Sphingosinicella sp. BN140058: one gene and its partner. Each later gene encodes a partner of the first gene's protein in a complex. Links are inferred from orthologs where the notes say so. Each region holds a gene or a part of one and is shown on either strand. Other genes may lie near its edges.

Region 1 (13,039 bases):
CGACCAGGAACGCGACGACGTCCACCAGCCAATCGAGCCCGAGCGGAAGGGTGGATTTCGCCGCCGCCGCCTGATCTTCCTGGCTCGGTGCCGGCTGCGCGCTCGGCGCACCCGGATTGGCATGCTTGAACATCTGCTCGTGCCACCAATTGGTTCTCGGCAGCACGATCTGCAGCAATTCGTCGAGATAGAGGCTCGCCGCGACGACCCCCGGAAGGTGCACGATGCGGGCCGGCGGGCGTCCTGTCAGAGTGCGGGCTTCGTCGATCACCGGCCGCAGTTCCTGGGCGACCCGGCCGGCGAGCCCGCCATAAGACGGCGTGAGCAGAAGATCCTGGGGCTCGGCGAATGGATCGTCCGGCGTGTCGTAGGAGATCCAGACCTCGGGAAGGATCGGCGTGTCCTGCGTGAACCGCCGGGCGCCCTGCATCTCGAACAACAGGCTTCGGAGCACCGCTTCGCGGCGGCGCTTCTGTTCCAGCCGGGCGCGTGCCGGCCCGTTCTCCTGCGCCATTCGCCTGCCCCCCCACGGCTTTGCCAAGCTCGGGAGAAGGTCGCTCCAATCGAGGAACGGAGTCAACCAGGGACTGCAGGACTCGTCCGACTTGGAGGAGTCTCCTTCAGTAGAGGAGGTATGGCCTGCGCGCGTCCAGCCAGGCGTCTTCGTCTCCGGCCGTTAGGGCGTCGAGATCACCGGGCGCCGCGCCGGCATCGTCGACCCATTCGCGGAGCGCAGGTCCGCCGTTGATGACGTCGATGGCGAGCTTGCCGAATTCATATTCGTAAGGAAAGTCGCGCCAGAGATCGTAATTGGGCTGCAGCCGGCGGATCGCCTTGAACGCCAGCGCCTGCAGCCGCCAGGGGCGGAACGCCTGATGATCGTAGAAGCGCCCTTCGGGATGAATGTGGAGGCCGCTGCAGAGCTGGCCGACATGCTTGTGGAAAGTCGGCTCGAACGTGATGTCGCGAAGCGCGCATCCGGCCAGCCATTCGGGGGCCAGATGCTGCATTTCGCCGAGGATCGCACGGGCGTCGATATCGGGCGCTCCGAAGATCTCGAGCGGCCGGGTGGTGCCGCGTCCTTCGGATAGGGTCGTACCCTCCAGCATGACGGTGCCGGCATAGCTGCGCGCCATCGACAGATTGGGCGCGTTCGGGCTCGGGTTGATCCAGATTCGCTCGTCGAGCGGCCAGCCGTAGCCGGGCCCCTCCTCCGGCCGATAGCCGTCCATTTCGATCACGCGATAATCGACGTCCAGTTTGTAGACGTCGATGAACCAGCGGCCGAGCTCGCCCAGGGTCATGCCGTGCCGCATCGGCATCGGGCCGGCGCCGACGAAACTCTCCCAGCCGGGGCGAAGTGTCAGGCCTTCGATCGGGCGCCCGGCCGGGTTGGGACGATCGAGCACCCATACCGCCTTCTTGTGCTCCGCCGCGGCTTCGAGGACGTAGAGCAAGGTCGTGATGAAGGTGTAGATTCGGCAGCCGAGATCCTGCAGGTCGATCAGGATCGTGTCGAACGTTCCCATCGATTGGCCGGTCGGACGCCGCACTTCGCCATACAGACTGAACACCGGGATGTTGTGGACGGGATCGCTGTAATCCGGCGATTCCATCATGTTGTCCTGCTTGTCGCCGCGCAGGCCATGCTGCGGGCCGAACGCCGCGGTAAGCCGGATGCCTTCACAGGCGGCGAGCGCGTCGAGGCTGTGGCGAAGATCCTCGGTGACCGACGCCGGATGGGCGAGCAAGGCGACGCGCCGGTTTTCCAGCGGCGCGCGAAGGGAGCGATCGGCGAGCAGGCGGTCGATTCCGAATTTCATGCGGGTCTCGCTGGTGGAAGTTCGAGTTGAAAGCAATCCGGATGATGGAAATCCGGCTCGCCCGGCGGGTGTCTCAACGCCCAGTAAGAGCGGGTGCCGTTGCGCTCTTCGATGATTGCGGAAAGCCCAACGTGCCAGGGCTGATCGATCGGAAGCCGCGTCCGTTCCAGATCCGCTGTGGCGGTGAGCATGAAGAAGGGCGTGTCGAAGCGGTCGAACGGATCCACGCCCGCCGCTTCAAGCCCTGCCTTGTGCTGCGGGGCGAGCGGCACGTCGCGAATGTAGCTGCCGATCCCCGGCGGGTCGACCGCGGCCTCACGCGTCATGCCGGTCCGGTAATCCTCAAAATGATATGCGTTCCACTGTCCATCCGGGGCGAAATTGAATTCGAAATAGTCGACGCTGTCCCCGATCCGGACGAACGCCTCGAAGCAGGTGTGGCGCCAAAGCTCGTCCGCCCGGTCCTTGTGCGTCACGTGAAAGGGCGCTTCCAGCGCTCGCAGATTGCCGTTCGCGACATAGCGAAGCGCCAGACGCCGGGCACCGCGGCGACCGCCGAGCCGGGTGAGCTCGACTTCGATTCCGCGGAGGGCGCCGCAGGGCGACGCCGGATGACAGACGAGCGGCAAACTGAGCGGCATCCCAGCGGACTAGAAAGACTCGCGGAGCGGGACAAGCGCAGAGGCACGCGATGCCTGCAGACCGGCTCTTTTTGTTGAGTCGGGCCCATGCTAACCGGCGCCGCCATGAGCTACCGTTCCGATCTCCTTCGCCTGCTCGACGAGCGCGGTTACATCCACCAGCTGACCGACGCCGAAGGCCTCGATGCCCTCGCGTCCAAGGAAATCGTGCCCGGCTATATCGGCTTCGATGCGACGGCGCCGTCGCTTCACGTGGGCTCGCTGGTGCAGATCATGATGCTGCGGCGCCTGCAGCAGGCGGGTCACAAGCCGATCGTGCTAATGGGTGGCGGCACGTCCAAGATCGGGGATCCGAGCTTCAAGGACGAAGCGCGCAAGCTGCTCACCGAGGAGACGATCGCAGCGAACATCGCATCCATCAAAAGGGTGTTCGAGCCGTTCCTCCGTTTCGGTGACGGCCCCACCGACGCGGTCATGGTCGACAATGCCGATTGGCTCGACAAGCTCGAATACATCCCCTTCCTGCGCGAGATCGGCCAGCATTTCTCGGTCAACCGGATGCTGAGTTTCGACAGCGTCAAGCTGCGGCTGGACCGCGAGCAATCTTTGAGCTTCCTCGAATTCAACTACATGATCCTCCAGGGCTACGACTTTCTCGAGCTCTCGCGCCGTGCCGCCTGCCGGCTGCAGCTCGGCGGCTCCGATCAGTGGGGCAATATCGTCAACGGCATCGAGCTCGCCCGCCGGGTCGACGGCACCTCGGTCTACGGGCTGACGACGCCGCTGATCACCACCGCCGACGGCGGCAAGATGGGCAAGACGATGAACGGCGCGGTCTGGCTCAACGCGGACCAGCTCGCGCCCTATGATTATTGGCAATTCTGGCGGAACACCCAGGATGCCGACGTCGGCAGGTTCCTGCGCCTGTTCACCGATCTGCCGCTCGAGGAGATCGCCCGGCTGGAGCGCCTCGAAGGCAGCGAGATCAACGAGGCAAAGAAAATTCTCGCCGATGCCGCGACCGCGATGGCCCATGGCGAGGAGGCAGCCCGCGGCGCGGCGGAGACCGCCCGCAAGACGTTCGAGGAAGGCGCGGCGGGCGAAGCCCTGCCCTCGCTCGCGGTGACCGGCGAGATCATGCTGGTCGACGCCCTGGTCGGGCTCGGCCTCGTCGCGTCGAAGAACGAGGCACGGCGGCTGATCGCGCAGGGCGGCGCCAAGGTGAACGGCGAGAAGGTCGACGAAGACGGACCGGTGACGGCGACCGGCGAAGTCCGCATTTCGGCCGGCAAGAAGAAGCACGGCATCCTGACCCGCTGATCCCGGGCGGCGGGCAGCGGGCCCGGTTTTCAGCCCGAGCGCAGCAACTCCACCGCGGCATCGCGTTCCATCAGGTACAGCAATACCCGCGCCGCCTGCCCCCGCGGCGCGTCGAGCCCGCCGTCGCGATCGACGAGCAAGCGGGCGTCGTCGCTCGCCATCTGCGCCAGATGCTGGATCTGCTCGGGATCGGCGAGGCGGAATTGCGCTTCGCCCGATTGTTTGGTGCCGAGAATTTCGCCCGCCCCGCGCAGCCGCAGATCCTCCTCGGCGATCCGGAAGCCGTCATTGGTCTCGCGCATCAGCGCCAGCCGGGCGCGCCCGGTTTCGCTGAGCGCGTTGCCGCGCAGCAGCAGGCAGACCGAGCGCCCCTCCCCGCGCCCGACCCGGCCGCGCAGCTGGTGAAGCTGTGCCAGGCCGAACCGCTCGGCGCCTTCGACGATCATCAAGGTGGCGTTGGGGACATCGACCCCGACTTCGATCACCGTCGTCGCGACTAGGACGTTGAGCTCGGCGCGCTGAAATGCCGCCATGACGGCATCCTTCTCCGGCCCCTTCATCCGGCCATGAACGAGGCCCACCCGATCAGCGCCAAAGATCGTTCGCAAGGTCTCCGCACGGTCCTCGGCTGCGGCCTGGTCGCTATTCTCGCTCTCCTCGACGAGCGGGCACACCCAATAAGCCTGGCCGCCGCTTTGAATGTGGCGGCCGAGCGCCTCGACGATCTCGGGCAGGCGATCGCAGCTCATCACCCGAGTCTCGATCGGCTGGCGCCCCGGCGGCATCTCGTCCAGGCGGCTGACGTCCATCTCGCCATATTGGGTGAGGGTCAGCGTGCGCGGGATCGGCGTAGCCGTCATCACCAGCAGATGGGGCGGCCGCTCGGCTTTGCTCGCCAGCATCATCCGCTGGGCGACTCCGAAGCGATGCTGTTCGTCGACCACGGCAAGGCCGAGCCGGCGATATTGCACCGCCTGCTGGAAGATGGCGTGGGTGCCGATCAGGATGTCGATCGATCCGTCGGCGAGGCCCATCAGGGTCGATTCGCGGGCCTTCCCCTTTTCGCGCCCGGTGAGGATGGCGACGTTGACCGGCAGGCCGGCGAGCTGGCGCGTGATGTTCTCGAAATGCTGGCGGGCGAGGATCTCGGTCGGCGCCAGCAAGGCCGCCTGCGCCCCCGCCTCGACCGCGATCAGCATCGACATCAAGGCGACCAAAGTTTTTCCCGATCCGACGTCGCCCTGCAGCAGGCGCAGCATCGGCTGCACCTGCTGCAGATCGCCCTCGATTTCGGCGATGGCGCGGCTCTGGGCTCCAGTCGGGGCGTAAGGGAGCTTCAGCGCGTCGCGGAGGCGGCCATCGCCCTTGAGCGGCTGTCCCCGCCGCTTTCGCGACGAGGCGCGAACGAGCATCAAGGCAAGCTGATTGGCGAAGATCTCGTCATAAGCGAGCCGCTCGCGCGCGCCGCCGGCGCCGGGGCTTGCATGGGCCAGACGCAGTGCTTCCTCCCAGCGTGGCCAGCCCCGGGTGGTCAGAACGCTCGGCTCGATCCATTCGTCGAGAGCGGGCAAGCGGGCGAGCGCCTGCGCGGCGAAATCGGCGAGGCGCCGGTTCGAGAGACCCTCGGAAAGGCTGTAGACCGGCTCGCGCTCGGGCAGATCACCGGCTTCCTCCGGCGGCAGCGCATAGTCCGGGTGGACCATCTGCAGCTCCATGCCCCAGCTGTCCATCCGGCCCGACACGACTCGCGCCTCGCCCAACGGCAATTGCTTGCGGGCCCAGCCCGGATTGTTGAAATAGGTCAGCGTCAGGATGTTGCCGGCGCGATCGCGTGCGGCGACCCGGAACGGGCCCCTGCCGCCGCTCTGGCGGTAATCGACCGGGGTAACCTCCACCGTCACCACCCGGCCGGCATCGGCCATGTCGATCGCGTCCACTTTCTTGCGATCGATCCAGTTCACCGGGAGGTGGAAGAGAATGTCGACGACGCGATCGAGGCCGAGCCGCTTGAGCGGCCTGGCGAGGCCGGGGCCGACGCCTTTCAGCACCTCCACTTCGGCGAACAGCGGATTGAGAATGTCGGGGCGCATAACTAGATGGACCTCGTATCAACGCCGACCGGGATCCGAAAGCCCGTGCGGACACTCTCCTATGGGACCTCATGGATCGCGAACCCCGTTTGAAACGTCTCCGCTTCCGCGCCTGGCATCGCGGCACCAAGGAAGCGGACCTGCTGATCGGCGGGTTCTTCGATACCTATGGCGAGACCTGGAGCGCGGCGGAGATCGACTGGTTCGAAGCTCTGCTCGAGGAGCAGGACGTCGACATCATGGCCTGGGCGATCGGCACCGCGCCTCCGCCGCCGGCATATGATGGCGAGATGATGCGCCGCCTGCAGGTGGTGAACTATATAAAGCACCCAAAATAAGTGACTGATCTCAAACGTATCCTGACGGCGAATGCGCCGATCACCCTGGCTGGCGCGCCGGCCGGATTCCTGCCGTGGCTCGCCGCGGATCTGGCCCGTGCCGCCAAGGGCCGCGCCGTGTTCGTCGCGCCGGACGAGGCCGCGATGCGCCACGTCGCCGACGCTGCCACCTATTTCGCGCCGGAGCTCGACGTGCTGAGCTTTCCCGCCTGGGATTGCCTGCCTTACGACCGCAGCTCGCCCTCGCTTCGCGCCTCGTCGGAGCGGCTGGCGACGTTGCATGCGTTGCAGGGAAAGAGCGACAAGCCGCAATTGCTCGTCACCACCGTCAACGCGGCGACCCAGCGCACGCTGACGCCGTTCCGGGTGCGGCAGCTCGTCGCGCGGCTCGCGCCGGGTGAGCGGATCGATCTCGATCGGCTGACCCGCCTGCTCACCGCCAACGGCTACCAGCGGACGGATACGGTGCAGGATGCCGGCGAATATGCGGTGCGCGGCGGACTCGTCGATCTGTTCCCGGCCGGTGAGAGCGAGGGCCTTCGCCTCGATTTCTTCGGCGACGAGATCGAGAGTGTCCGTCGCTTCGATCCGGCGACCCAGCGGACCAGCGGCAGCGTCGATGGTTTCACCCTGCTGCCGGCCTCCGAAGCCCTGCTCGACGAAGACAGCATCAAACGTTTCCGCTCGCGCTACCGCGAGAAATTCGGCGCCACCGCGACCGGCGACCCCCTTTACCAAGCGGTGTCCGAAGGTCGCCGCCAGGCCGGCCTCGATCACTGGCTGCCGCTCTTCGAGGAACGGCTCGCGACTTTGTTCGACCATCTCTCGCCCGACGATCTGGTCGTGCGCGATGCGCACGATGCCGGCGCGGTCGACGCGCGGTTCGAGGCGATCGCGGATTATTATCAGAATCGCACGCGCGCCCAATCCTCGGATCCGGGAAGCTATCGCCCGCTCGAGCCGCAGACGCTCTATCTCAGCCGGGACGAATGGCAGGGGATCATTGAGGATCGGCCGCTCCACCTCGCCACGCCCTTCCACGAGCCGGAGAGCGCCACCGTGCTCGACTTCGAGGTCGACGCGCCGCGGGATTTCGCGCCGGAGCGATCGCAGAACGTCAATGTCTACGAAGCGGTGGTAGAGCATGTCGCGAGCCTCCGCCGCGGCAAGAAGAAGGTGGTTCTCGCCAGTTACTCGGTGGGTGCGCGCGAGCGGTTGAAGGGCCTGCTCGCCGACCACGGCCTCAAGAAGGCGGTGGAAGTCGAAACCTGGCAAGAGGCGCAGGGCGCCGGCGCGCAGGGCTCGGTCGCCCTCGCCGTGCTGCCGCTCGACCATGGCTTCACCACCGCCGATCTCGCTCTGCTGACCGAGCAGGACATGCTCGGCGACCGCCTGGTTCGCCGCCGCAAGCGCAAGAAGTCCGCCGACGCCTTCCTCAGCGAACTCGCGACGCTCTCGCCGGGCGATCTCGTCGTCCATGCCGATCACGGCATCGGCCGCTACGAGGGCTTGACCCAGATCCCGGTCGGCAAATCGCCCCACGATTGCGTCGCGCTCGAATATGCCGGCGGCGACAAGCTCTACGTGCCGGTCGAGAATATCGACATCCTCTCGCGCTACGGCAACGAGAGCGACGGAGTGACGCTCGATCGCCTGGGCGGCGAGGCCTGGCAACGCCGTAAGGCGCGGATGAAGGAGCGGATCCGCGAGATTGCGGGCGAGCTCATCCGCACCGCGGCCGAGCGGGCGCTGCGGCCGGCACCCGCGGCGGAGCCCGACACCGGCTTTGCCGCCTTCGTCGATCGCTTCCCCTATGAAGAGACCGAGGATCAGGAGCGTGCGATCGACGACGTCGTCGGCGACCTGGGCGCCGGGCGGCCGATGGACCGTCTCGTTTGCGGCGACGTTGGCTTCGGCAAGACCGAGGTCGCGCTCCGCGCCGCCTTCGTCGCGGCGATGGCGGGTATGCAGGTGGCCGTGGTCTGTCCGACCACCCTGCTCGCGCGCCAGCATTACAACAATTTCGTCGAGCGCTTTCAGGGCTTTCCGATCGAGATCGGCCGTCTGTCGCGACTCGTCACCGCCAAGGAAGCGAAGGAGACCAAGGACGGCATCGCCGCCGGCCAGATCGACATCGTCATCGGCACCCATGCGATCCTCGCCAAATCGATCGAGTTCAAGAATCTCGGGCTCGTCATCGTCGACGAGGAGCAAAGGTTCGGCGTCACGCACAAGGAGCGGCTGAAGGCGATGAAGGCGGACGTCCATGTCCTCACCCTCACCGCGACGCCGATCCCGCGCACCTTGCAGATGGCGATGTCCGGGCTTCGCGAATTGTCCGTGATCCAGACGCCCCCGGTCGATCGTCTGGCGGTGCGCACCTATGTCATGCCCTGGGACCCGGTGGTGCTGCGCGAAGCGCTGCTGCGCGAACATTATCGTGGCGGCCAGGCCTATTTCGTGGCGCCTCGGGTCGCCGACCTTGCCGATCTCGAGCAGTTTCTGCGCGACGAAGTGCCCGAAGTGCGGTTCATCACCGCCCACGGCCAGATGGCGCCGACCGAGGTCGAGGAGCGGATGAGCGCCTTCTACGATCGCAAATACGATGTCCTGCTGTCGACCACGATCGTCGAGAGCGGCCTCGACATCCCCTCGGCCAACACTTTGATCGTCCATCGTGCCGACCGCTTCGGTCTCGCCCAGCTCTACCAGCTGCGCGGCCGCGTCGGCCGCTCGAAGACCCGGGCCTATGCCTATTTCACAACCCGCGAGACCCGCACGGTCACCGAGGCCGCCGACAAGAGGCTGAAGGTGCTCGCCAATCTCGATACGCTCGGCGCCGGCTTTCAGCTCGCCAGTCACGATCTCGACATTCGCGGCGCGGGCAATCTGCTCGGCGACGAACAGTCCGGGCACATCAAGGAAGTCGGCTTCGAACTCTACCAGTCGATGCTCGAGGATGCGATCCTGGAGGCGAAATCGGGCGGCAAGCTCAAGCCGACGGACGATTTCTCGCCGCAGATCACCGTCGATGCGCCGATCCTCATTCCGGAGGAATATGTGCCCGATCTCGATCTGCGCATGGGCCTCTATCGGCGCATGAACGAATTCGAGACCGCCGCGGAGCTCGAGCCGTTCGCGGCCGAGTTGATCGATCGCTTCGGCAAGCTGCCGGCCGAAACCAACAACCTGCTGAAGGTGATAGAGATCAAGCTCAATTGCCGCCGGGCATCGGTGATCAAGCTGGATGTCGGCGCCAAGGGCGCGCTCGTCCACTTCCACAACGATCGCTTTCCGGATCTCGAGGGCCTGATCGCCTACGTGCAGCGGCTGAAAGGGACGGCGAAGCTGAGGCCCGACAGCAAGCTGGTGATCACCCGCAACTGGCCGGATCCCGCAGCACGGATCAATGGCGCGCTGCAGCTGTCGAAGGGGTTGGCGCGGATCGTGGGCTAAGGTCCCCGTGGGGAGTCGTTAGAGCTTCACCACTTCGGCTTCCTGGCCGGCCTTCTCTTCCCAGACGGCCTCGCGGTACATCTCGAACGTGCCGTCGAGGTCGGCGAGGCTCCATATGCCGGTGATCGTGTTGCCGTCGCCGGAAAGGCGGCCGACGTAATCGACGGCGTGCGCGGCATCGCTGGCGCCGTCATAGATCTTGGTGAAGTCGACCTCTTTGCCGTGACGGCTTCCGCGCAGCACGGCTTCGAGGCTGTCGCTCGAGGGACCCATCGTGTTGGGCTCGATGATCGTCCCCGACAAGGCGCCTGAGTCATCCTCGATCCGGGCCAGGAAGGGCGTCGTCGGCCCGCGCCGGGAGGGATAGGAAAAGCTGCCCATCCACAGCCCCGCGATGTTCATCACCCGGGCGGTCATCAGGCCTCGACGAGGGCGGCCAGTCGCGCGGCGTCCACCGGCGGCGAACACAGGAACCCCTGATAGAGCGTGCAGCCCTCCTGCGCGAGCAAGGCAAGCTGGTCCTCGGTCTCGACACCCTCGGCGATCACACCAAGGCCGAGCGAACGGGCCATGTCGATGACGCTGCGCACGACCACCTGGTCGCGGTGGCTGCCGCCGATATCCTCGACCAGCCTCTTGTCGATCTTGAGATAGTCGAGCGGAAGCGCCTTCAGATAGGCGAGGCTCGAATAGCCGGTGCCGAAATCGTCGATCGCCATCCTGAGGCCGCCCTGGCGAAGCTGGGCCAGGAGATTCCCGGCCGTACCCAGATCCTCGATCAGTCCGCTCTCCGTAACCTCCACGGTGAGACGATCGGCAGGAAATCCCGTCTCGTCGACCATCTGCGTGAACAAAGCCGCGAAGTTCGGGCGGACGATGTCGGCGGCCGTGATGTTGACCGAGAGGCGGAGCTCGCCGAGGCTTCCCGGCCACGCCGCCGCAGCCGCGATCGCCTTGCGCTGCACGTGATCCGAAAGCTGGACGAGGTAATCGGAGCGCTCGGCGACGTTGAACAGGGTGACGGCGCCAAGCTCGCCGAATTGCGGATGGCGCCAGCGAGCCAGCGCCTCCGCCCCGACGATCCTGCGGGTGGCGATCGAGACCTGGGGCTGGAACAGGATCTCGATCTCGTCCTGATCGAGGGCGCGGCGGAGATCGACCTCGAGGCGATCGCCGAGCGCGCTGTCGGTCGCGGCATCGGCATCGAGCACGTGGATCGGCCCCGCCTCGGCCGTTTTGGCTTCGGCAAGCGCAGCGCTGGCACGGCGCAGCAGGCGGGTCGCGTCGTCGCCCGTGTCCGCAGCGGCAATCCCGACTCGGCTGCCGAGGGTAACGACGTGGTCGCCTGACATGAACGGGCGGCCGATCGCTTCGACCAATTGACCCGCGAGAAACCGGGCCTCGGTCAGGCTCGCCGGCGGTGCGAGTGCGACCGCGAATTCCGCGCCGGCGATCCGGGCGACGAGCCGCTTGCGCCCGTCCGGGTCGACGAACCGCTCGATCCTCCGCCCGGCCGCCTGGAGGACTTCGTCACCGATCGTGCGGCCGAACGCGGCATTGATCGCGTCGAAGCGGCTGACGGCGAGCAGCAGCACGATCAGCGCCGGCGCGCTCCCCGCCTCGCGCTCGTCCAGCTGCGCCTGGATCCAGGCGCGGGCCGCACGGGCATCGCGCAGCCCCGTCATAGGATCGCGGGACAGCGACGCGCCGGTATCGGACGGCGCCGCGATCGTTTCGGTCTGGCCGACGACGCCTTCCGCCTCGACGCGGAGATGATGGGCGAGCCGCACGCCGCCGCCATCGACGTCCGCATGGGCGAAGGCGGTCGAATGGCCGGTGGAAAGCAGTCGATCGACGGCGCCCCTCGCCGCCTTGCGCCCGTCCGAATCGAGCTTTCGGAACAGGTCGAGCAGGCTGATCCGCTGCCCCTGTTCCTCTCCGAGGCCGGCGCGGCGGGCCAGTGCAGGGCTGAGCTCGACCGTTGCCGAGCCGGGCTGCCAGCGCCACGACGCCGCCTGGCGGGCGACTCCGCCTTCGTCGGTCCGCCGGCGGGCGCGGCCACCGCCGATCCGTTCGGCCAGGCGCTGGGCGAACTGCACGCCGTGAAGCAATTGCTGCTCGCTGAAGGGGCTGACCAGGAAATGGGTCGCGCCGGCTGCATAAAGGTCGTCGAGCGCGGCCTCGTCGGTGCGCGACAGCAACACCAGCATCGCCGCCATGTTGGTCTCGATGCAGTCGGCGAGGGCACGCACCGCATCGCGTCCCTCCGCCAGCGCCCCGCGGGCATCGACGATCGCCACCAGCGCACCGGAGGCGATGAAGCGGCTCTCCGCATTGTCCGCCCTGCGCGCGGCGATCGGCCGCCAGCCGGAACGCTGCGCCGCCTCCGTCAGCTCATCGCGGTGACGGAAGGACAGAATGAACAGCGGCGCCGATCCGCCCGCAGCGCGCATTTCGAGATTCTCCCCGGCGGCAAATCGTCCGCCGCGCCCGGTCTACTCTCGGGCCGAGGGCTCAACAATCGGTTTAGATACGGTGAGTCTTATTGGGACAGTCCAGCACCCGTGATGGGGCGTCGTGCTTTCGAAGGCTTTGCTTGCCGCCGGCGATCCCACCGCCTACCAACGCTGCGATGATGGCCGCTGCGGACAGACCCACCGCCCTTCTCGCCTCGGACACCGAGGCCGCACAGGAAGCGGAGGCAGAGCTCCGGCGCCATTACCGCTTCGTGTCCGTCGAAGAGGCCGAGCAGGTCATCGCGCTCGGCGGCGACGGCTTCCTGCTCCACGCGCTCCATGAGATGTTGCGCAGCGGCCGTATTCTCCCCGTCTTCGGGATGAATCTCGGCACCGTCGGTTTCCTGATGAACGAGTGGCGGATCGAGGGCCTGCGCGAGCGGGTGAACCAGGCGAAACCGTTCAAGGTCGCGCCGCTCCGCATGGAGGCGATCACGATCCGCGGCGAGCGCGTCGATCATCCTGCGATCAACGAAGTGTCCCTGCTCCGCGAGACCCGCCAGACCGCCTGGATCGAGATCACGGTCAACGGCCGCGTGGTGCTGCCGCAGCTGGTCTGCGACGGCGTTCTGGTCGCCACTCCGGCCGGCTCTACGGCGTACAACCTTTCCGCCCAGGGCCCGATCCTGCCGCTTGGTTCGAACCTGGTTGCGCTGACGCCGATCAGCCCCTTCCGGCCGCGGCGCTGGCATGGCGCGCTGATCCCGGACGAGTTCAGCATCGTGTTCCGGGCGATCGACCCGTCCAAGCGCCCGGTTTCGGCCGTGGCCGACCAGCGCGAGGTCCGCGAGATCGAGCGAGTGACGGTGTGCGTCGACCGCAAGCAGGAACTCACCCTGCTGTTCGATCCGGATC
Region 2 (16,632 bases), 1.1 Mb from region 1 along the record:
CGGCCTCGGCATGCCGCCGGCTCACGTCTTCTACATCGGCCCGGCCGGCGCCCACCATCTCCAGACCGACGCGCACAACGTCTTCCTCAACCTCGCCGCGCAATCCGGGCTGGTCGGCCTCGCCGCCTTGCTGCTGCTGATCGGCGCGGTCGTCCGCGAGACGCTTCCGCTGCGCTTGACCATGACCGGCAGTCTGGCGCTCGGGCTCGGCCTCGCCTGGCTCAACGCCTTCGCCTATCAGGGCCTGACCGGCTCCTACGAGGATGCGCGCCATCTGTGGGTGCTGCTCGGCCTGTTTTTGGCCGCAGCGCGGCTGCGACGTGAGAGCGCCCCGCGAGGCGTTGCGCCGCAAGGATGAGGCCGGAAAGTCCTGAGCGTTGGGCCCGCTCCAGACGATGGTGCAAGGACACTTCCGGCATTATGCTCCGGCTGCGGAAAAGGAACCGGCCCGATGCGCGATGGCGAAGACCCGTGGGAGGTAAACGATTATCGCTTCGAACCGCCTTTGTGGCTGGATCTCCTGTTCAGCCCCTGGACGGCGGTACCGCCGCTCGCGCTTGTTGCAATCATCCTCGTGATCGGCTGGCTGCGCTGAGGAGCAGCCCCGCGGCGATGCCGCGATGCGAACCGCGAAGCAGGCCTGAACACAGCTCGTGGCGAAGAAGAAGGGACCTGTCGCTGTGCCGGAGCCGATCGACTTGCGGCTCGGGTCGTTCAGGATGATGCCTGCTGCCCGAACGAAGGCTTGGCGATCGAATTCAGTACCGGGCGACGAGCGCGAGCCTTCGAACGTCTCTAGACTTCGATCGTCGTTAACCCGTGTTGATGATCGCTTCGGCTTCAGCCGTGCGTGACGGCGGCGGGGCTCGCGAGGCGGCTCAGCCGGTGTTTCCTTCCGCCGCGCTGGCCGTCGGCGCCGTCGCCCCTTGCGTCCGATCAGCGGGCGTGCCGGCCACCGTCTGGATCGCGCAATTACGCAGCCAATGCTCGTCGCCGGTTTCGGCAACGCGCTCGCAGCTGAGGGTGATCGTCTGTCCCGGACGAAGGCGGGTCGCCTGGTCGTGCGAGGCGCGGATCAGGTCGATGCCGAGCGGCGCATCCGGATCGGGTGTTTTGAGCCGGATATCGGGATCGCCGCGGCCGTCGGGCGCGATCCGGACGAATTCGCCGGTCACGACGATCTCGCGGTGGCGATAGAGCTTGTCGGCGGCGCGCGGATCGTCGCGATAGGCCTCGAACAATTGCCCCGCCTGCACCGTCGCCGCGCCCTTCGGTCGTTCATGGGACTCGTGATCGATCGCTGCGCCGAACCAGGAGAGCTTGCCCGCAATCCCGATCGTCAACAGGATTGCCGCGCCGGCGATCACCACTTTCCTGCGGGTGCGCTTCAGATCCTCCTCGGAGCGCTCATCAGCGCCGCCGCGATCGCTGAGGCCACCGCCGATCGGCGTTCCGCAATGCGGGCAGAATTCGCGAAGCGGGGATACCTCGGCCGCACATTCCCGACACTTCACCCTGTCCGTCTCCTTCTTCCCGACGCCTGCCGCGCTTGTGCCATAGAGACCTAACACACCGCCAGCGTTTTTCCCTTTTCGGGCCGCCTAGACGCGCTGCCGTACGCGGTCGCACCGTTTCGGAGCGACAAAGGACTGGACGGACACCGGGCACCTCGGCCAAGGCCTCGCACAGATGTGTGCGCATCGGGAACCGATTGCCCCGCCGCCGCTTACCCTCTTCACAGACCAGGATACGAAACAAGAATGTCGTTCAACGATACCTTCCATGACCGCGCGGCCCGCGCTGCCGAAGCCAAGAACAAGGCGCTGGAAAAGCTGCGCAACAAGCCGCCGATCGACCCGGCCGTGCTCGCCGAGCGCCAGGCCGCCGCGCGCCGCCGAGAGGAAGCCGCCGCCGCCAAGCTCGCCGCCAAGAAGGCGGCCGAGGAAGCCGCCCGCGAGGCCGCCGAGCAGGCCAAGGCCGACGCCCTTGCCGCCGCCGAAGCGGCCGAGGCCGAGCGCAAGGCGAAGCTGCCCAAGCTGCAGACCGAAGCCGAACGCAAGGCCGCCCGCGACGCCCGCTACGCCGCCCGCAAGGCGCGAAAGTAAGGCCCTTCGGCGCTGCCGGGGCGGACCGCCGCGTGCGGCGGACCTGTGCCGCCTGCGAACTTGCCGTCGGTGCCTGATGCCAGCGACACGCGTCCGCCCCTTCCGCATTCCGCACCAAAGGTTGCCGAATCGACTGGCTTTTCCGTCATCCTGGAAGGGGCCCTCATCGAAGTCCCACTTCGAGAAGATTCTTCGGACGCAGGATCTCCAGGAGCATTCGCGCAGACACGGCACGCGGCGCAGAGCCCTTTCGACCTGATGGTCCGGCTGTAATTCTCCTGAGCAGGTCCAACGGGTGGATGTGAGAACAGGGGTCGGGATCGCATCGCGACGACCGTATTGGCCGTAATTACGGTTGATTCACACGGTCCCGCGGATGCCTCACGCAGCCGGCTGCGGGCCTTTCGCAGCCGTATCCGGGCGGGCGCAACCGGAGCTCACGATGCCCGGCTGAGATCCGGCGCCGGAATGAAAGGGCAGGATCGGACGCGTGCCGCGCCTGGTGGCTGCGAAGGCATTTCGCCGACCGTATTCACCGTTATTACGGTCGATTTTCGCGCCACCGCCTTCTGCCCGGCTTCCGTTGAGGTGCTTCCTCTCGCTGGAGTTCAAGGCGGCCTCGATGCCCAGGAAGCGGCCGGCGCCCACGCGCCGGCCGCTTCATTCAATTTGCTTGACCTTCGCCTTCAAAGACGGCGCGTGCCACTGGCGACGGATGGGATACCGCGGGCCTGCCGCAGCAAACTATGGAACATAGCAAGAACGCAATTGCTCGTCAATGGCGTCCAATTTGGGGTTCGAGGAACGAACGAGGTCGCCAAGCCCAAGCGCGATCACGCACTGCGCCCCGCATCACGGTCCGCGACAGCGTGCCGCACCTGGTCGTCAGCAATCCCCCGTACCGAACCCTTCGCGCCTTCGCGGCTTTGCGTGCCAACCCTCTTTCGCAGCGCCCGAATGGAGAGGTGGATTCATGATCACGCAAAGCCGCCAAGCCGCAAAGGTTCTGCGGAGACGGATGACAGGTCGCGTGACCTGTCGGCGCGGTGTGATCTCGTCGCCTCGACGGTTGAACATGAGCTTTCAGCGGGAAGTCGCCCTGCGCTGATCGGGATCGGCTTCCCCTCGGGAGCAGCGCGGCTACAAGGATCGGATGGATCGAACCGACACGCCGACGCGGCTCGACGCGGGCTTGCTGGCACAAGCCTTCCCTGCGGCCCTGCGCACCGAAGCGCTGGCTGCCGGCGAAGCGATCATGGCGCGGTTGCATCGAGACTATCCGACGCGGCGATATCCAGTGCGCGTGGCCGGGGAAGAGATCCTCATTCCCGACCGTCTTCATCTTCGTTCAACCTTTGGGGTGTCGGCGCTCGCCGGCACCCCTCGCCTGATGACCCGCTGCCTCGAGACGCGGAGCCTCGACGGCTACCAGCGCCAGCGTGCGGTGCGGGAGGTTCTCGACGATATCCAAACCTGGGCGGTGCCGTTCGTCATCGAACTGATCGGCTCCTACGTCGTCGAGATCCTGTCAGACATTCATGCCGCGCTGACGCCGAAGAAGATCGCCACGATCGTGCCGTTCCTCGCAGCCAACCCCGGCTATTGGCGCTGCATCCGAGCGCAGGTGATGAGCTATTGGGATGTTTATTACCGGAACGTCCCCCGGTCGGAATATGTCGGCTTCACCCTCGTGGCGCTGCTCGACAAGGCGGCTCAGCCGGCCTTGGGCTCGCTACCCCCTATGCATGGACGCCGCTCCCGCTGCATATCGAGAGCAAAGGCTCGTCGGATCCGATCTAGGGATCTCGAAATCTGACATGGCCGATTGAGAAAGAGGGATCTTCGCATCTCCCGGCATGATCGAGTCGTTCCTGGAACCGCGCCGTCTTTGGTGGCGCGTATGGGGCAAGAACGGAAAACCTTGCCCCGGATGAATGGAACTGCGTCGATTGTCACCGACATCTTGTGGACTGCCGACCCTATTTCGAATTCGCTGGGTATCGGGCGTTCTGCCTTACGGCTCGCAAGCCGCCCGCACATTGTGGATGAAAATGTCCGGCCTTTGCAGACGATCGAAGCGCAGCCGACGCGGCGACCAATTGTAGACCTCTCGTCCGCCCGGCGCACCGACCACCAACAAGCCGTGGAAATACCAGCGGGACGTGTTCTTGTAGCCGCTCCCTGTCGTGTAGAAGGCGAAGATTCTGAGGTCCCAAAGGCCGTCGATCGGCGCTGGACCATCGTCGCTTCGGGCCAGGCAATGCCGCGCGCCCCCGGCGATATGAAAGGCGGCAATCGAGATCCATGCCGCGCCTGCTAGCGATAAGATCGCGGCTGTGGTCGGGATGAGCGAACGAATGCGGCGACTGTCCGGTCCCCGGTCGATTGGCGGTGCCACCCTGTCCAGAGCAGGGTTCCTGAAATGGCGAGAGTTACCACGCCGCCATGGATGAGGACCAACGTCTCGCCCCCGCCCGAAAAGTAGGCGACGAAAGGAGTGAGGACGAGACCGATCGGCAGAATCAGGACACCGAGCCATCCGGCCATACCGGGCGGCAACGACACGCTGCCTCTCGCAACGAGCAAGGCGACGATGAAACAGAGCAACGGGCTGAGTTGCGCAGCCACGCTCAGTCCATAGACGAACCAGGCCCAAGGACTGGAGGGGAGATCCGTTTCCCACACGAACCAGTCGCGCGGTGACTGTAGAAAGCCGAGCGCGATCAGGCCAGTGCAGACCACCATCCCCCGCGGAGTCCTGGGGAAAAGGCGCGCCAAATGCGCGCTAATGCTACCGGTTGGCTGGTCCATGCCCCTCCCGACCGAGTGAAGCAGGGTTCTCCCATCCTGTCCATGCGCATCCGGGGCTCCGGAGAGTCACCATTGGTAAACCTGTCTCTGCAATCCTGCCCAAGTCAGAAAGCGAGAGAAGATGGGAGAGAAGATGCCCTTCACCGACGCAGAGCGCCTTGCCTGGCACGAGCAGAAGCGGCTGCGGGAGCACCGCCCTGACTTCAGATGGGCTGAGCCACCGGTTGCGACCTGCATCTGCTGCCAGCGGCCGTTCGGCATTTCCGAGGGTTCCGCGTTTTCCGAGGTCCCAATCTGCGACGTCTGCAACGGAGATTGAATGCGCCTTGGGGTGGGCTCAATGCAACCATCGCTGCGAAGTACGGGATGAGCGGCGTCCTTCTCGCGTATCCCGGCTTGGTCATGGAGCTCGCTGCCTCAGGCATCCGCAGGTTAAGGATGAAGATACGAGCGGGCGTGCAAAGGTCGCCAAGCACGACCGCTCCCTCCCGCGTGCAGCGTTGTTGGAAGTCTTCGAGGCGCAGAATTGCCGACCATGCTGCCGCGATCGGAGCGAGAGTGTCGGCCTAGAAGCGGGCGCGATCCCGCAGCTCGTCGCGTGCGATCGCCAAAGCGGCGACGCCGGACATCAACAGAAGCCAAATCATGTCACCGTCCCTCGGCTACGACCAGTTGGTCCGGGCGTACGGCAAGCGCAACCTCGTCGCCATTCGTGTAAGCTACGTACGCGTTGGGTAACCACGCCTGAGGGGCTGCGCTTTGCGGGTGGAGGAGACCGGAGAGCCTGCTTCCCAGCGCTACCTCGCCTCGCAGGTCGGTCTTTCCACACGACGTCACGGAGGAGGTACGAGGCCACGAATGGGATCAGTCCTGGCGAGCGGAGCAGCGGGCGAACGGGAGCTCCTCCCGAGACGCAAACCTGAGGTGAGGTGCTGAAGCCGGTTGGCCGCCTTCGTGGCTCTGCTTCTTCATCGTGGCTTCGTGCGGGAATGCAGAGTTCGCGCCGTATGGGCGATCGAGTTACGCTCTTACTGCCTGCGCCCCTCCCCGTCATCCCAGCGAAAGCTGGGATCTCGCAGTAAACCGGCTCAGACGGCGATGCAGAATGCGGCGCCTCTTCCGGCCTGAGATCCCAGCTTTCGCTGGGATGACGAAAAAGGATCAGGATCTTCCTGTAAGTGCCCGGCGAGGCTTGCAGTCGCGCCGGCGGCGGTAACGACCGGTCATTCCATGCCGCAACACCTCGCCCTCCATCATCCACTTCGCTAGCGGTCAGGATCGGCTGCGCAGTGCGCGCGCCAGCGCCGAGTCTTGGCTGGTCATTCCATGCCGCCTCACCCGGCCCTCCACCACCCGCTTCGCGGGCGGTCATGAGCAAGTGCAGGCTACCCCGTAGCCTGCAATCGTGCCGGGGGCACGATGGGCTTGCTCATCCCCGAGCGAGCTCGGGGAGGATTGCTCATTCGGCGGCTTCGCGTTCGGCGTCGCCCGCCGCCTTCCTCTTGCGCGGCTTCTTAGGGACGGCTTCGACGGGTCCTTCGTCTCCGCTCAGAAGCGCCCCAGCCCGAATGGCTTTGGACGGGTTGAGCAGCGGCGCGAGATACTTGGCCGTGTACGACCGGGGTTCCTTCGCCACCTGCTCGGGCGTGCCTTCGGCGACGACTTCGCCGCCCTTGTCGCCGCCCTCGGGGCCGAGATCGAGGATCCAGTCGGCGGTCTTGATCACTTCGAGATTGTGCTCGATCACCACGACCGTGTTGCCCTGCTCGACCAGCGCATGGAGCACTTCCAGCAATTTGCGGACGTCCTCGAAGTGGAGGCCGGTGGTCGGCTCGTCGAGGATGTAGAGGGTCTGGCCGGTGGCGCGGCGGCTCAGTTCCTTGGCGAGCTTGACGCGCTGGGCCTCGCCGCCGCTCAAGGTGGTCGCCTGCTGGCCGACTTTGACGTAGCCCAGGCCCACTTCGGCGAGCATCGCCATCTTGTCGCGAATCGGCGGCACCGCCTTGAAGAATTCGACCGCATCCTCGACCGTCATGTCGAGCACGTCGGCGATCGACTTGCCCTTGAACTTCACTTCCAGGGTTTCGCGATTGTAGCGCTGGCCGTGGCAGACGTCGCAGGTGACGTAGACGTCGGGCAGGAAGTGCATCTCGATCTTGATCAGGCCGTCGCCGGTGCAGGCCTCGCAGCGGCCGCCCTTGACGTTGAACGAGAAGCGGCCCGGCTTGTAGCCGCGCGCCTGCGCTTCCGGCAGGCCGGCGAACCAGTCGCGGATCTGGGTGAAGGCACCGGTATAGGTGGCCGGGTTCGAGCGCGGCGTGCGGCCGATCGGCGACTGATCGATGTCGATCACCTTGTCGAGATATTCGAGGCCGGCGATCTTGTCGCACGGACCGCAGACGACGCGGGCGCCGTTGAGCTGGCGGGCCGCGCCGGCATAGAGCGTGTCGATGGTGAAGCTCGACTTGCCCGAGCCCGACACGCCGGTGATGCAGGTGAAGGTACCGAGCGGAAGGGACGCGGTGACGTCCTTTAGATTGTTGGCGCGGGCGCCCTTCACGGTCAGCTTCTTGCCGTTGCCCTTGCGCCGCCTGGCCGGCAGCGCGACCGCGCGGCGGCCGGTGAGATAGTCCGCGGTCAGGCTGTCCTCGTTCGCCAGCACTTCCGGCAGGGTGCCGGCGGCGACGACTGTGCCGCCATGGACTCCGGCGCCCGGGCCCATGTCGATGACGTAGTCGGCGGTGCGGATCGCATCCTCGTCATGTTCGACGACGAGCACCGTGTTGCCGAGGTCGCGCAGGCGCTTCAAGGTCACCAGCAAGCGGTCATTGTCGCGCTGGTGAAGGCCGATCGACGGCTCGTCGAGCACGTAGAGCACGCCCGACAATCCGGAGCCGATCTGCGACGCCAGCCGGATCCGCTGGCTCTCGCCGCCCGACAGGGTGCCGGAGGTGCGATCGAGGTTGAGATATTCTAGTCCGACATTGTTCAAGAAGCCGAGCCGCTCGTTGATCTCCTTGAGGATCGCGCGGGCGATCTCGCGCTGCTGCGGGTTCAATTTCTCTTCGAGCGTGGAGAAGAAGTCGAGCGCGTGACGGACGGCGCGGCGGGTCGACATCGAAATGTCCTCGCCGGCGATCTTCACCGACAAGGCTTCCGGGCGCAGGCGCGCACCCTTGCAGGTCTCGCACGGCGCGGACGCCTGATATTTGGCGAGCTCCTCGCGCATCCAGGCGCTCTCGGTCTGCAGCATGCGGCGGTTCAAGTTGCCGATCACGCCTTCGAACGGCTTCTTGACGTCGTAGCTCTTGCGGCCGTCGACGAAGGTCAGGGTCACCGGCTTGCCTTCGGTGCCGAACAGGATGGTCTTGCGAACCGACTCCGGCAGATCGTTCCACGGCGTCTCCAGGCTGAAGCCGAATTCGCGCGCCAGGGAGCCGAGCACCTGCATGTAATAAGGGCTGGGCGGGTTCGATTTCGCCCAGGGCACGACCGCGCCCTTCTTGATCGACAAATTCTCGTTGGGAACGACGAGCTCCGGATCGAACAGCAATTTCTCGCCGAGCCCGTCACAGGCCGGGCACGCGCCCTGCGGCGCGTTGAACGAGAACAGCCGCGGCTCGATCTCGGCGATGGTGAAGCCCGACACCGGGCAGGCGAATTTCTCGGAGAAGACGATGCGGCCCGGGGGGGCGTTGTTGGCGAGTACCTTCCTCTCCCCTTCAGGGGAGAGGGCAGGGAGAGGGGCAGAGTCCGAGCCAGCACCGCCGACCGGAGAAGAGTCCGAACTTCCCCTCCCCTCGCTCGCTGCGCTTGCTTGCCTCTCCCCTGAAGGGGAGAGGTTGGAGTCGGCCGGATCCATGTAGACGAGGCCGTCGGCAAGCTTCAGCGCCGTTTCAAGCGACTCCGCCAGCCGGGTCTCGATGCCCTCGCGCACGACCAGACGGTCGACGACCACTTCGATGTCGTGCTTGTACTTCTTGTCGAGCGCCGGCGCGTCCTCGATCGCGTGGAATTCGCCGTCGATGCGGACCCGGCTGAAGCCGGATTTCTGCCACTCGGCGAGTTCCTTCCGATACTCGCCCTTGCGGCCGCGGACGACCGGGGCGAGCAGATACAGGCGGGTGCCTTCCGGCAGCGCCATCACGCGGTCGACCATCTGGCTTACGGTCTGAGCGGAGATGGGCAGGCCTGTGGCGGGGCTGTAGGGTATGCCGACGCGCGCCCAGAGCAGGCGCATGTAATCGTAGATTTCGGTGACGGTGGCGACCGTCGAGCGCGGGTTGCGCGAGGTCGTCTTCTGCTCGATCGAAATGGCCGGCGACAGGCCCTCGATATGATCGACGTCGGGCTTCTGCATCATCTCGAGGAACTGGCGCGCATAAGCCGACAAGCTCTCGACGTAGCGGCGCTGCCCCTCGGCATAGATGGTGTCGAAGGCGAGCGACGATTTGCCCGAGCCGGAAAGGCCGGTGATCACCGTCAGGCTCTCGCGCGGAATGTCGACGTCCACGCCCTTGAGATTGTGCTCGCGCGCACCGCGCACCGAGAGATGAGTCAGCATGGACCGCCTTGTTCCAGATTTGTTCTCAGGGTTCAAGAGCCCGCGCCCGCGCTGCTCCATGGGGCGAGATGGGGGTGCGGCGGGGCGATGGCAAGGCGGAGATTTGGTCAGGGCGTGACGGTCGTCACGCGCTCGGGCGCGATCCTAGCCTAACCGGACTCGCAACAGAGACGGAGGCTAGGATGCACTACAAAGTCACGGTTGAGCCGGCCGACGGCACAGCAGCTGGTTGGTTCGTGCAGTATTTCAGATGGGTAAGCCCGGACGCACCCGAGCCTCAGATGCACGATTTGCTAGCCTGGACGGAAAAAGGGGGCAAGTTCACTGCCGAAGTGGATCTGGCGCCCGGGGAATATGGCCTCGTTTGCCACATGATCCTCGCAGGACGCGAGGTCAGCGTTCGGCTCGACCCGGCACCGAAGGTCACTCAGCCACGCGGTCAGCAATGGCCGCTGGCCGTGTCAGTGCCTGCAACGCGGACGCAGATCACTGGAACTCGCTACTTTCTCGTCCCTTAAGGAATTAGCCGATGAAGCTATCAATTGTGGCGAGCATACTTCTCGCATGCCCATCGATCGTGAACGGCCAGTTGCCAGCGGAGCAGAACCTCAGTGATGAAGCAGAGGTTGCAGCGCGCGTGCCCCTGCCCCCGAGCGGTCGGACAGATAACCTTCTGAACGGAGTTAGCTTCGATCTTGCGGTTAGCGAGAACGACTCTGCGGCGTCGATGGAATATGGCGAGTACACGGTGCGGCAGGGACTCGCCGGATCTCGCCAATTGAACGAGAGTTGGGCGCTCAAGCTGAGCGTTCCTATTGGCGGAAAGGACGATCTGACGTCCGGCGCCACCCTCGACGCGCTCTCCAATGGACCAAAGGCAAGTTTCACCTATAGTTTCTTCAGCTTCAACCCAGGACCGCGCTACGGAGGCAAGTTCCATACCATAATGCGGCATGCCAGGGAGGAGTGCGCAAGTGCGCCTCAGCCGCCAGAGACACCCAAGGATTGCAAAAATGCGGGACCAAGTCAGCAGTTTGCTGAAAAGTACTCCACTACTTACAGTGACGTTGATATAGCGCGCTCGCTTTTCTCGCCGATTTGGCGCTTTGGCGTTACTTCGAGCATCGGATTTAAGCGGCATGAATACATCGTACCGGCATCAATCACGTCCAAGAATCAGACTAAGCCGGAGTTTGGCTTGGCCGTGTTTGGCGCCCTTTATCCTGCTGACTCAGTCAGCGCTTTCATTCTAAGCGGGCAATACCAAAATGTCTATGAGGACCGCGATGATGAGATTGTTTGCAAACCTGTCATCACGAATCCAGACCAGGATTGTGAGAACGGTCCTTCCGCGCCTCCCGAGAATGTCGAACGCTTAAACCTTTCCGGCGAGTATCGCAGAGTTTTCTCAATTGGAAGTGGCAGAACTCAGATCGGGATTTCCCCTAAAGGAACCGTCGATTCATTAAGCGGAGATTACTCATTGGAGTTTCCGCTCTATATCATCCCGGATTGGGACCTACCAGTCGCCCCGGGTCTAACCGTCTCCTATTCAAGCGACCAAGACAAGTTTGCATTCGGTGTGTTCATGCGTGCGTCGTTCACCCTGGGCGACTAGCAGGAACAGGAATTCCCCCATTCCGGATCCATCCCCGGCACGGCGCCTACCGGCGATGCAGGCACTCGGGTAGACTGACCCGGCCTCGAAGGTGCCGGACGACGTCTTTCCCGTTGCTTATCTCTCAATTGCGAGTCTCGCCCGGACGACCGTCGATGCCCAATAAGGGGGAGAGGGATCATGCGCTATCTGCGTCTTGCATGCGGTATGAGTTCGGTGGCCGCACTGGCGGTGCTCGGGGCTTATTCGACGAGCGGTGCCGCCCAGTCAAACGTCAAACTGAAGCCGAGCGCAAGCCGGCCGCAAGTCGGGCCCGTGCTGAAAGGCCCAGTTCTGCTCACCGGCATCCGCAAGTCGATCACCGCCTTGTCGGCCGCCGAGGTCGCGTCCTTGCGCAAGGGTTATGCGCAAATGATTGCGTGGAATTCGGCACCGCCGGGTAGCGCCAATTTCCGCCGAAGCCTCAAATACTGGGCGAACATGCATGCCTATTTCGGCACCGGCTGCGCCAACGCCTCGGGCCTCTCCAACCCAGGAATGAACGGGCTCGCCGCGCAGGCGAAGAGCAATGCGGACGAGAATGCGACCTGGTGCACCTGCCAGCACGGCACCAGCCAGTTCCTGACCTGGCACCGGATGTATCTCTATTATTTCGAAAAGGTGTTGCAGGCCGCGGCCGGCGATCCGAAGCTGCGCCTGCCCTATTGGGATTATGAGAGCGACGCTCACGTGCCCGCCGCCTATCGCGCCCAGACCTATGTCGACGGCAGCGGCCAGACCGTGCCCAATCCGCTGTTCGTCGCCAACCGGCAGGCCCAGCTCAATGCCGGCACCGGGACCTTGAGCCCGGGCGTGGTCTCGACCGCCGGGGCGATGCCCGCCAACGATTACCTGACCTTCAACGGCGCGATCGAGCAGACCCCGCATGGCGCAGTCCATTGCGCGACCGGGGTCGCCAATTGCCCGAGCGGCTATATGGGCGCGGTGCCGGCGGCCGGGAACGACCCGATTTTCTACAGCCACCATGCGAACATAGACCGGCTCTACGAATGCTGGCTGAAGGTCAATCCGGCGCAGCGTCTGCCGAGCGGCACGATCCTCAATGCCAGTTTCAGCTTCATCGACGGCAGCGGCAATCTCGTCAGCCGCATCGTCTCGCAGATGAAGACGGTGCAGCAACTGGGCTATACGTACACCGTCGGCGGCGGCTGCCCGGCGGTGCGCCGGCTGCCGCCCTTCGCGCTGCAGGCGGCACGGACCGTGCCCCTGCTCGGCCCGACCCCGATCGAGACCGGGACGACGAGCGTGCCATTGCCGACCGTGCCGAGGATCGCTGCGCCGAATTCTGGCAACCAGCCCGAAAGCGGCGGTGCGGCCCGCCAGGCGACGCTGGTGATCGACGATCTCAGCTTCGAGGAAGCGCCGGGGGTGATGTACGAAGTCGCCCTGCAGGACGCCAATGGCCGGCGGATCGTGGTCGGCGTGATCAATTTCTTCAACCGCACTGCGCCGCATGCGCACAGCGCCGCCGAAAGCGGCGCGGTCGGCGCCGGCGACCATCGCTTCGACGCCACCGCGGCGCTGCAGGCGCTCGGCGGCGGCCAAAATGCGAAACTGGTGCTGCAGCCGACCAGCGGCATCCTCGGTGCCGGCACCGAGGCGGCGGTCGTGCCGAACCCGCGTGCCAACGTGCGGCTGGGCGCGGTGCGGCTGGAGCTGCGCTGACGGCGCGCCCAGCGCCCCATCGGGCGGGTGCAGGGTCGGCGTTCAGGCTGGGCTCAGAGCATCCCGCGTAAAGCGCCGGCTCTGGAGGTACGGTCATGCGCGGAGTGACGATCGCTATGTTGGGGGCGGCCCTGACGGCGGCGGCGGCGGGCTGCGCCGCGGCCGGCGCGCGCGCGGCGGCCGAGTCCACCCTGCTCGGCGCGGGCGCGACGGCCGTGCCGCTGGCGATCGGCCGCGGCAATGGCCGCCCGATCGTGATCGTCGAAGGCGTTGCCGCCGACGCGCCGCCGCGGACGCTCTACGAGGTCCAGCTCGAGGGCCGCGGCGGCCGCCGTGCCGCGCTCGGCACGATCAGCTTCTTCAACGAGAGCGGCTATGGCGGCGACGGCAGCAGCGCGCCTGCCGCGCGCCACTTCGACGCGACCGAAGCGCTGGCGCAGCTCGGCGGTGAAGCCGTGGCCGTGGTCTTCGTGCCGAGCAGCGGCGTCACCGGCGTCGCGGCCAGACCGGATCCCGCCGCCCATGCCCGCGTCGGCCGGGTGCGCGTGGAGCGACGCTGATCGGCGACCTTGCGCTCAGCGCGGCGCCGCTGGAGCGCGAGGATGCTCGAAGCTTGCCGCCTAGCCGCTACCGGCTTGGGGCGGCGCAAGCGGAGAGTCAGTCCCACCCCTTAATCCCCTCCCGCAGGGCGGGAGGGGAGATCGGAGGCGCTTCGCGAGAACGAAAGGGCGTCAGACCGCGGCTTGGGCTTCGTCCGCGAGGATCCAGTCGACCGCCGCTTTGGCGTGGAGGGCGGTGGTGTCGTAGACGGGGAGGACGTTGGCGACGGGATCGACGAGCAGGACGAGCTCGGTGCAGCCGAGGATCACCGCCTGCTGTCGCGCCTTGCCCATCTCGGTGAGGCAGGTCTTGAGCCGGCGTTCCGACTGGCGCGAGACCTGACCCCTGGTCAGTTCCTCGTAGATAATCCGATCGATCTCCTGCGCGGTGGCCGGATCGGGCGTGGCGACGGCAACGCCGCGCGCCTCCAGCCGGTCGCGGTAGAAGGCCTCGTTCATGGTGAAGCGGGTGCCGATCAGGCCGGCCCGCTTGACCCCGTCGGCGACCAGCTTGTCGGCGGTGACATCGCCGATGTGGAGGATCGGGATCGACACCGCGGCGGCGATCTCGTCATACGGCTTGTGCATGGTGTTGCTGCAGAGCAGCAGGCCCTCGGCCCCTGCCCCCTCGAGCCGTTTCGCCGTTTCGGCCATCAGGATGGCGAGCCGGTCCCAGGCGCCCTCCGCCTGCAGCGCGGCGATCGGCGCGAAATCGAGGCTTTCGAGCAGCACGGGCGCGGAGGCGAGCCCGCCCTTCCGGCGGGCGATGCCCTTGTTGATCTGCTCGTAATACATGGCCGTCGAGACCCAGCTCATCCCGCCGATCAGCCCCAGCTTACGCATACCCACGTCCCTGTCCTTGCCCCTCGCCAAGGCACCCGCGAGGGAAAGGCCGCGATTAACCATCTCGCCGGACGGAAGAAAGTGCGGATTGCCGTTTCACGCCAGGATGTTGCCCTACGGACGCGGGATCTTGATCCGATCCGGTGCGAACGTCGTCCCTGCGCTGCGCCCGTGGGCTTCGCTCAGGCGAAGGTCTCGGCGACCGATTCATCGGCGACCAGCGCCTTGGCGGCGCTGGCGGCAGAACCGCCGAACAGCGCGATCATGATCGCGCCGGCCGCCGCGCTGACCACCCAGCCGAGGAGCGTCATCGCCGAGATGCTGCCGAACTGCTGCTCCATCTGGGTCATCATCGCCTGCCGCACGGCGTCGGGATTGTTGGCGTTGGCGAGCAACGCGCCGAAATAGGAGCCGCTCGTGACCAGCCCGGCAACGGTCAGCAGCACCAGCACGATCACGAAGATGACGAGATAGCCGCCGAACAGAGGCCAGAAGTGGCCGCGTGTGCGGCGCCAGGATTCGCCGATGACGAACTTGCGGCGCAGGATGGTGAGCGGGAAAGCGAGGGAGAGGCGGACCTGCAGCCAGACCACGACCGCGAACACCGCGATGAACAGGACGATGCCGACCGCGGCCGCGGCCCAGGCCCCCAAAGCGGCGCCGGCGCCGGCGGCGAACAGCGCCGCGACGATCCCCAGGAAGAAGAAGGCGACATAGAAGCCGATGATGAACAGGAACGTCAGGCCGAGGATCCGGGCTTCGTCGCCGCCGAGGCGGATATAGGCCGACGCCCGCGCCTCCGGACGCAGCACCGCACGTTGTGCCGCCGTCATCAGCACCACGAAGAGCAGCAGGAAGCCGAACTGGAGCAGGAAGACCGTTCCCATCGTCGACCCCATCGCGGCCACGGCCGCTTGCGGATCGCCGCCCATCGTCGCCAGCTGCGCCTCGACGAACGGACGCATCGCCAAAGCCATGATCACGCTGGCGATCAGGTACAGCAATCCCCACATTGCCACCGCCAAGGGGCGCTCCCGCACCAGCCGGAAAGCCCCTTCAATCATCGTTCCCGCGGTCAGCATCTCGTTCCCCCTGTCGTTACCCTGCGGCAGTTATGAGCGATGGCTGCAGCTTGTAAAGGTGGGGGGGCTCTCGACGCCGGAGGGCCCCTCCACCAGCTTTCAGCGGGTCATGAGCAAATGCGGATTCGATTAGCCCCGGCGCCTGGGCGTGCCCCAATGATTTGCCAGATCGCCACAGGGATCGCGCCCCGCATCATCCCGAAGATCGACGACGTCGTGAAGTGGCCAACGGCTGCTGCGCAGCCGGTTCCGGCTCTCGGCTTCCTCCCGGGAGCCCGAACCTCCTGCACCCTCCGGAGCTAACCTAAGGACTTCACGATCTCCTCGACCATCTTCTTGGCGTCGGCGAGAAGCATCATCGTGTTGTCGCGGTAGAACAGCTCGTTGTCGACGCCGGCATAGCCGGCGCCGCCCATCGAGCGCTTGATGAACAGCACCGTCTTGGCCTTTTCGACGTCGAGCACCGGCATGCCGTAGATGGGCGAGGATCTGTCGGTCTTGGCGGCCGGATTGGTGACGTCGTTGGCGCCGATCACGAAGGCGACGTCGGTGCGGGCGAATTCGGAATTGATGTCTTCCAGCTCGAACACCTCGTCATAAGGCACGTTGGCCTCCGCGAGCAGCACGTTCATGTGACCGGGCATGCGTCCCGCGACCGGGTGGATCGCATATTTGACGCTCACCCCCTCCTTCTTGAGGAGATCGCCCATCTCGCGCAGCGCATGCTGAGCCTGGGCCACCGCCATGCCGTAGCCCGGAACGATGATCACCTGCTCGGCCTGCTTCATGAGGAAGGCGGCGTCCTCGGCGGAGCCGCGCTTGTAGGGACGGTCGATAGCCCCTCCGGCCGCGGCCGCCGCCGCGTCGCCGCCGAAGCCGCCGGCGATCACCGACAGGAAGCTGCGGTTCATCGCCCGGCACATGATGTAGGAGAGGATCGCGCCCGACGCGCCGACGAGGGCACCGGTGATGATCATCGCACTGTTCTGCAGGGTGAAGCCCATCGCCGCGGCCGCCCAGCCCGAATAGGAATTGAGCATCGAGACGACCACCGGCATGTCGGCGCCGCCGATCGGCACGATCAGCAGGAAGCCGATCGCGAACGACAGCAGGATCGCGGTCCAGAACACCCATGGGCTCTGATCCTGGGTGAAATAGGCGACGAGGCCGACGATCAGCGCCAGCACGCCGAGATTGAGGACGTGGCGGCCCGGCAGCAGGATCGGCTTGCCCGACATGTTGCCGTTCAGCTTCAGAAAGGCGATCACCGAGCCCGAAAAGGTGA

The links.
Region 2: the proteins of mfd (region 1) and uvrA are in contact, whole or in part, in a crystal structure (PDB 4DFC), measured with the Escherichia coli proteins. The link is inferred for Sphingosinicella sp. BN140058 from one-to-one orthologs.

The regions. Positions count from the first base shown.
Region 1 is NZ_CP035501.1:5,401,526-5,414,564, forward strand. The notes cover bases 5,823-9,868. They hold mfd (transcription-repair coupling factor), read left to right. Parts: upstream 5,823-6,212; coding sequence 6,213-9,668; downstream 9,669-9,868. Other genes in these bases: recG (ATP-dependent DNA helicase RecG), read right to left, coding at 5,823-5,874; ETR14_RS24545 (succinate dehydrogenase assembly factor 2), read left to right, coding at 5,946-6,212; ETR14_RS24555 (hypothetical protein), read right to left, coding at 9,687-9,868. In the rest of the region: ETR14_RS24520 (S8 family peptidase), read right to left, coding at 1-514; ETR14_RS24525 (exo-beta-N-acetylmuramidase NamZ domain-containing protein), read right to left, coding at 621-1,823; ETR14_RS24530 (DOMON-like domain-containing protein), read right to left, coding at 1,820-2,464; tyrS (tyrosine--tRNA ligase), read left to right, coding at 2,570-3,784; more of recG, read right to left, coding at 3,814-5,822; more of ETR14_RS24555, read right to left, coding at 9,869-10,085; ETR14_RS24560 (bifunctional diguanylate cyclase/phosphodiesterase), read right to left, coding at 10,085-12,121; ETR14_RS24565 (NAD kinase), read left to right, coding at 12,301-13,039. UniProt on the Escherichia coli protein: Couples transcription and DNA repair by recognizing RNA polymerase (RNAP) stalled at DNA lesions. Mediates ATP-dependent release of RNAP and its truncated transcript from the DNA, and recruitment of nucleotide excision repair machinery to the damaged site.
Region 2 is NZ_CP035501.1:4,275,197-4,291,828, reverse strand. What follows is about bases 6,176-9,829. They hold uvrA (excinuclease ABC subunit UvrA), read right to left. Parts: upstream 9,481-9,829; coding sequence 6,376-9,480; downstream 6,176-6,375. Other genes in these bases: ETR14_RS19250 (hypothetical protein), read left to right, coding at 9,663-9,829. Outside these bases: ETR14_RS19280 (O-antigen ligase), read left to right, coding at 1-358; ETR14_RS28505 (hypothetical protein), read left to right, coding at 452-595; ETR14_RS19275 (hypothetical protein), read right to left, coding at 879-1,514; ETR14_RS19270 (DUF6481 family protein), read left to right, coding at 1,761-2,105; ETR14_RS19265 (hypothetical protein), read left to right, coding at 3,259-3,921; ETR14_RS19260 (hypothetical protein), read right to left, coding at 4,120-4,503; more of ETR14_RS19250, read left to right, coding at 9,830-9,998; ETR14_RS19245 (hypothetical protein), read left to right, coding at 10,010-11,098; ETR14_RS19240 (tyrosinase family protein), read left to right, coding at 11,279-12,823; ETR14_RS19235 (hypothetical protein), read left to right, coding at 12,919-13,383; ETR14_RS19230 (aspartate/glutamate racemase family protein), read right to left, coding at 13,555-14,265; ETR14_RS19225 (glycerophosphoryl diester phosphodiesterase membrane domain-containing protein), read right to left, coding at 14,448-15,347; ETR14_RS19220 (NAD(P)(+) transhydrogenase (Re/Si-specific) subunit beta), read right to left, coding at 15,647-16,632. UniProt on the Escherichia coli protein: The UvrABC repair system catalyzes the recognition and processing of DNA lesions. UvrA is an ATPase and a DNA-binding protein. A damage recognition complex composed of 2 UvrA and 2 UvrB subunits scans DNA for abnormalities.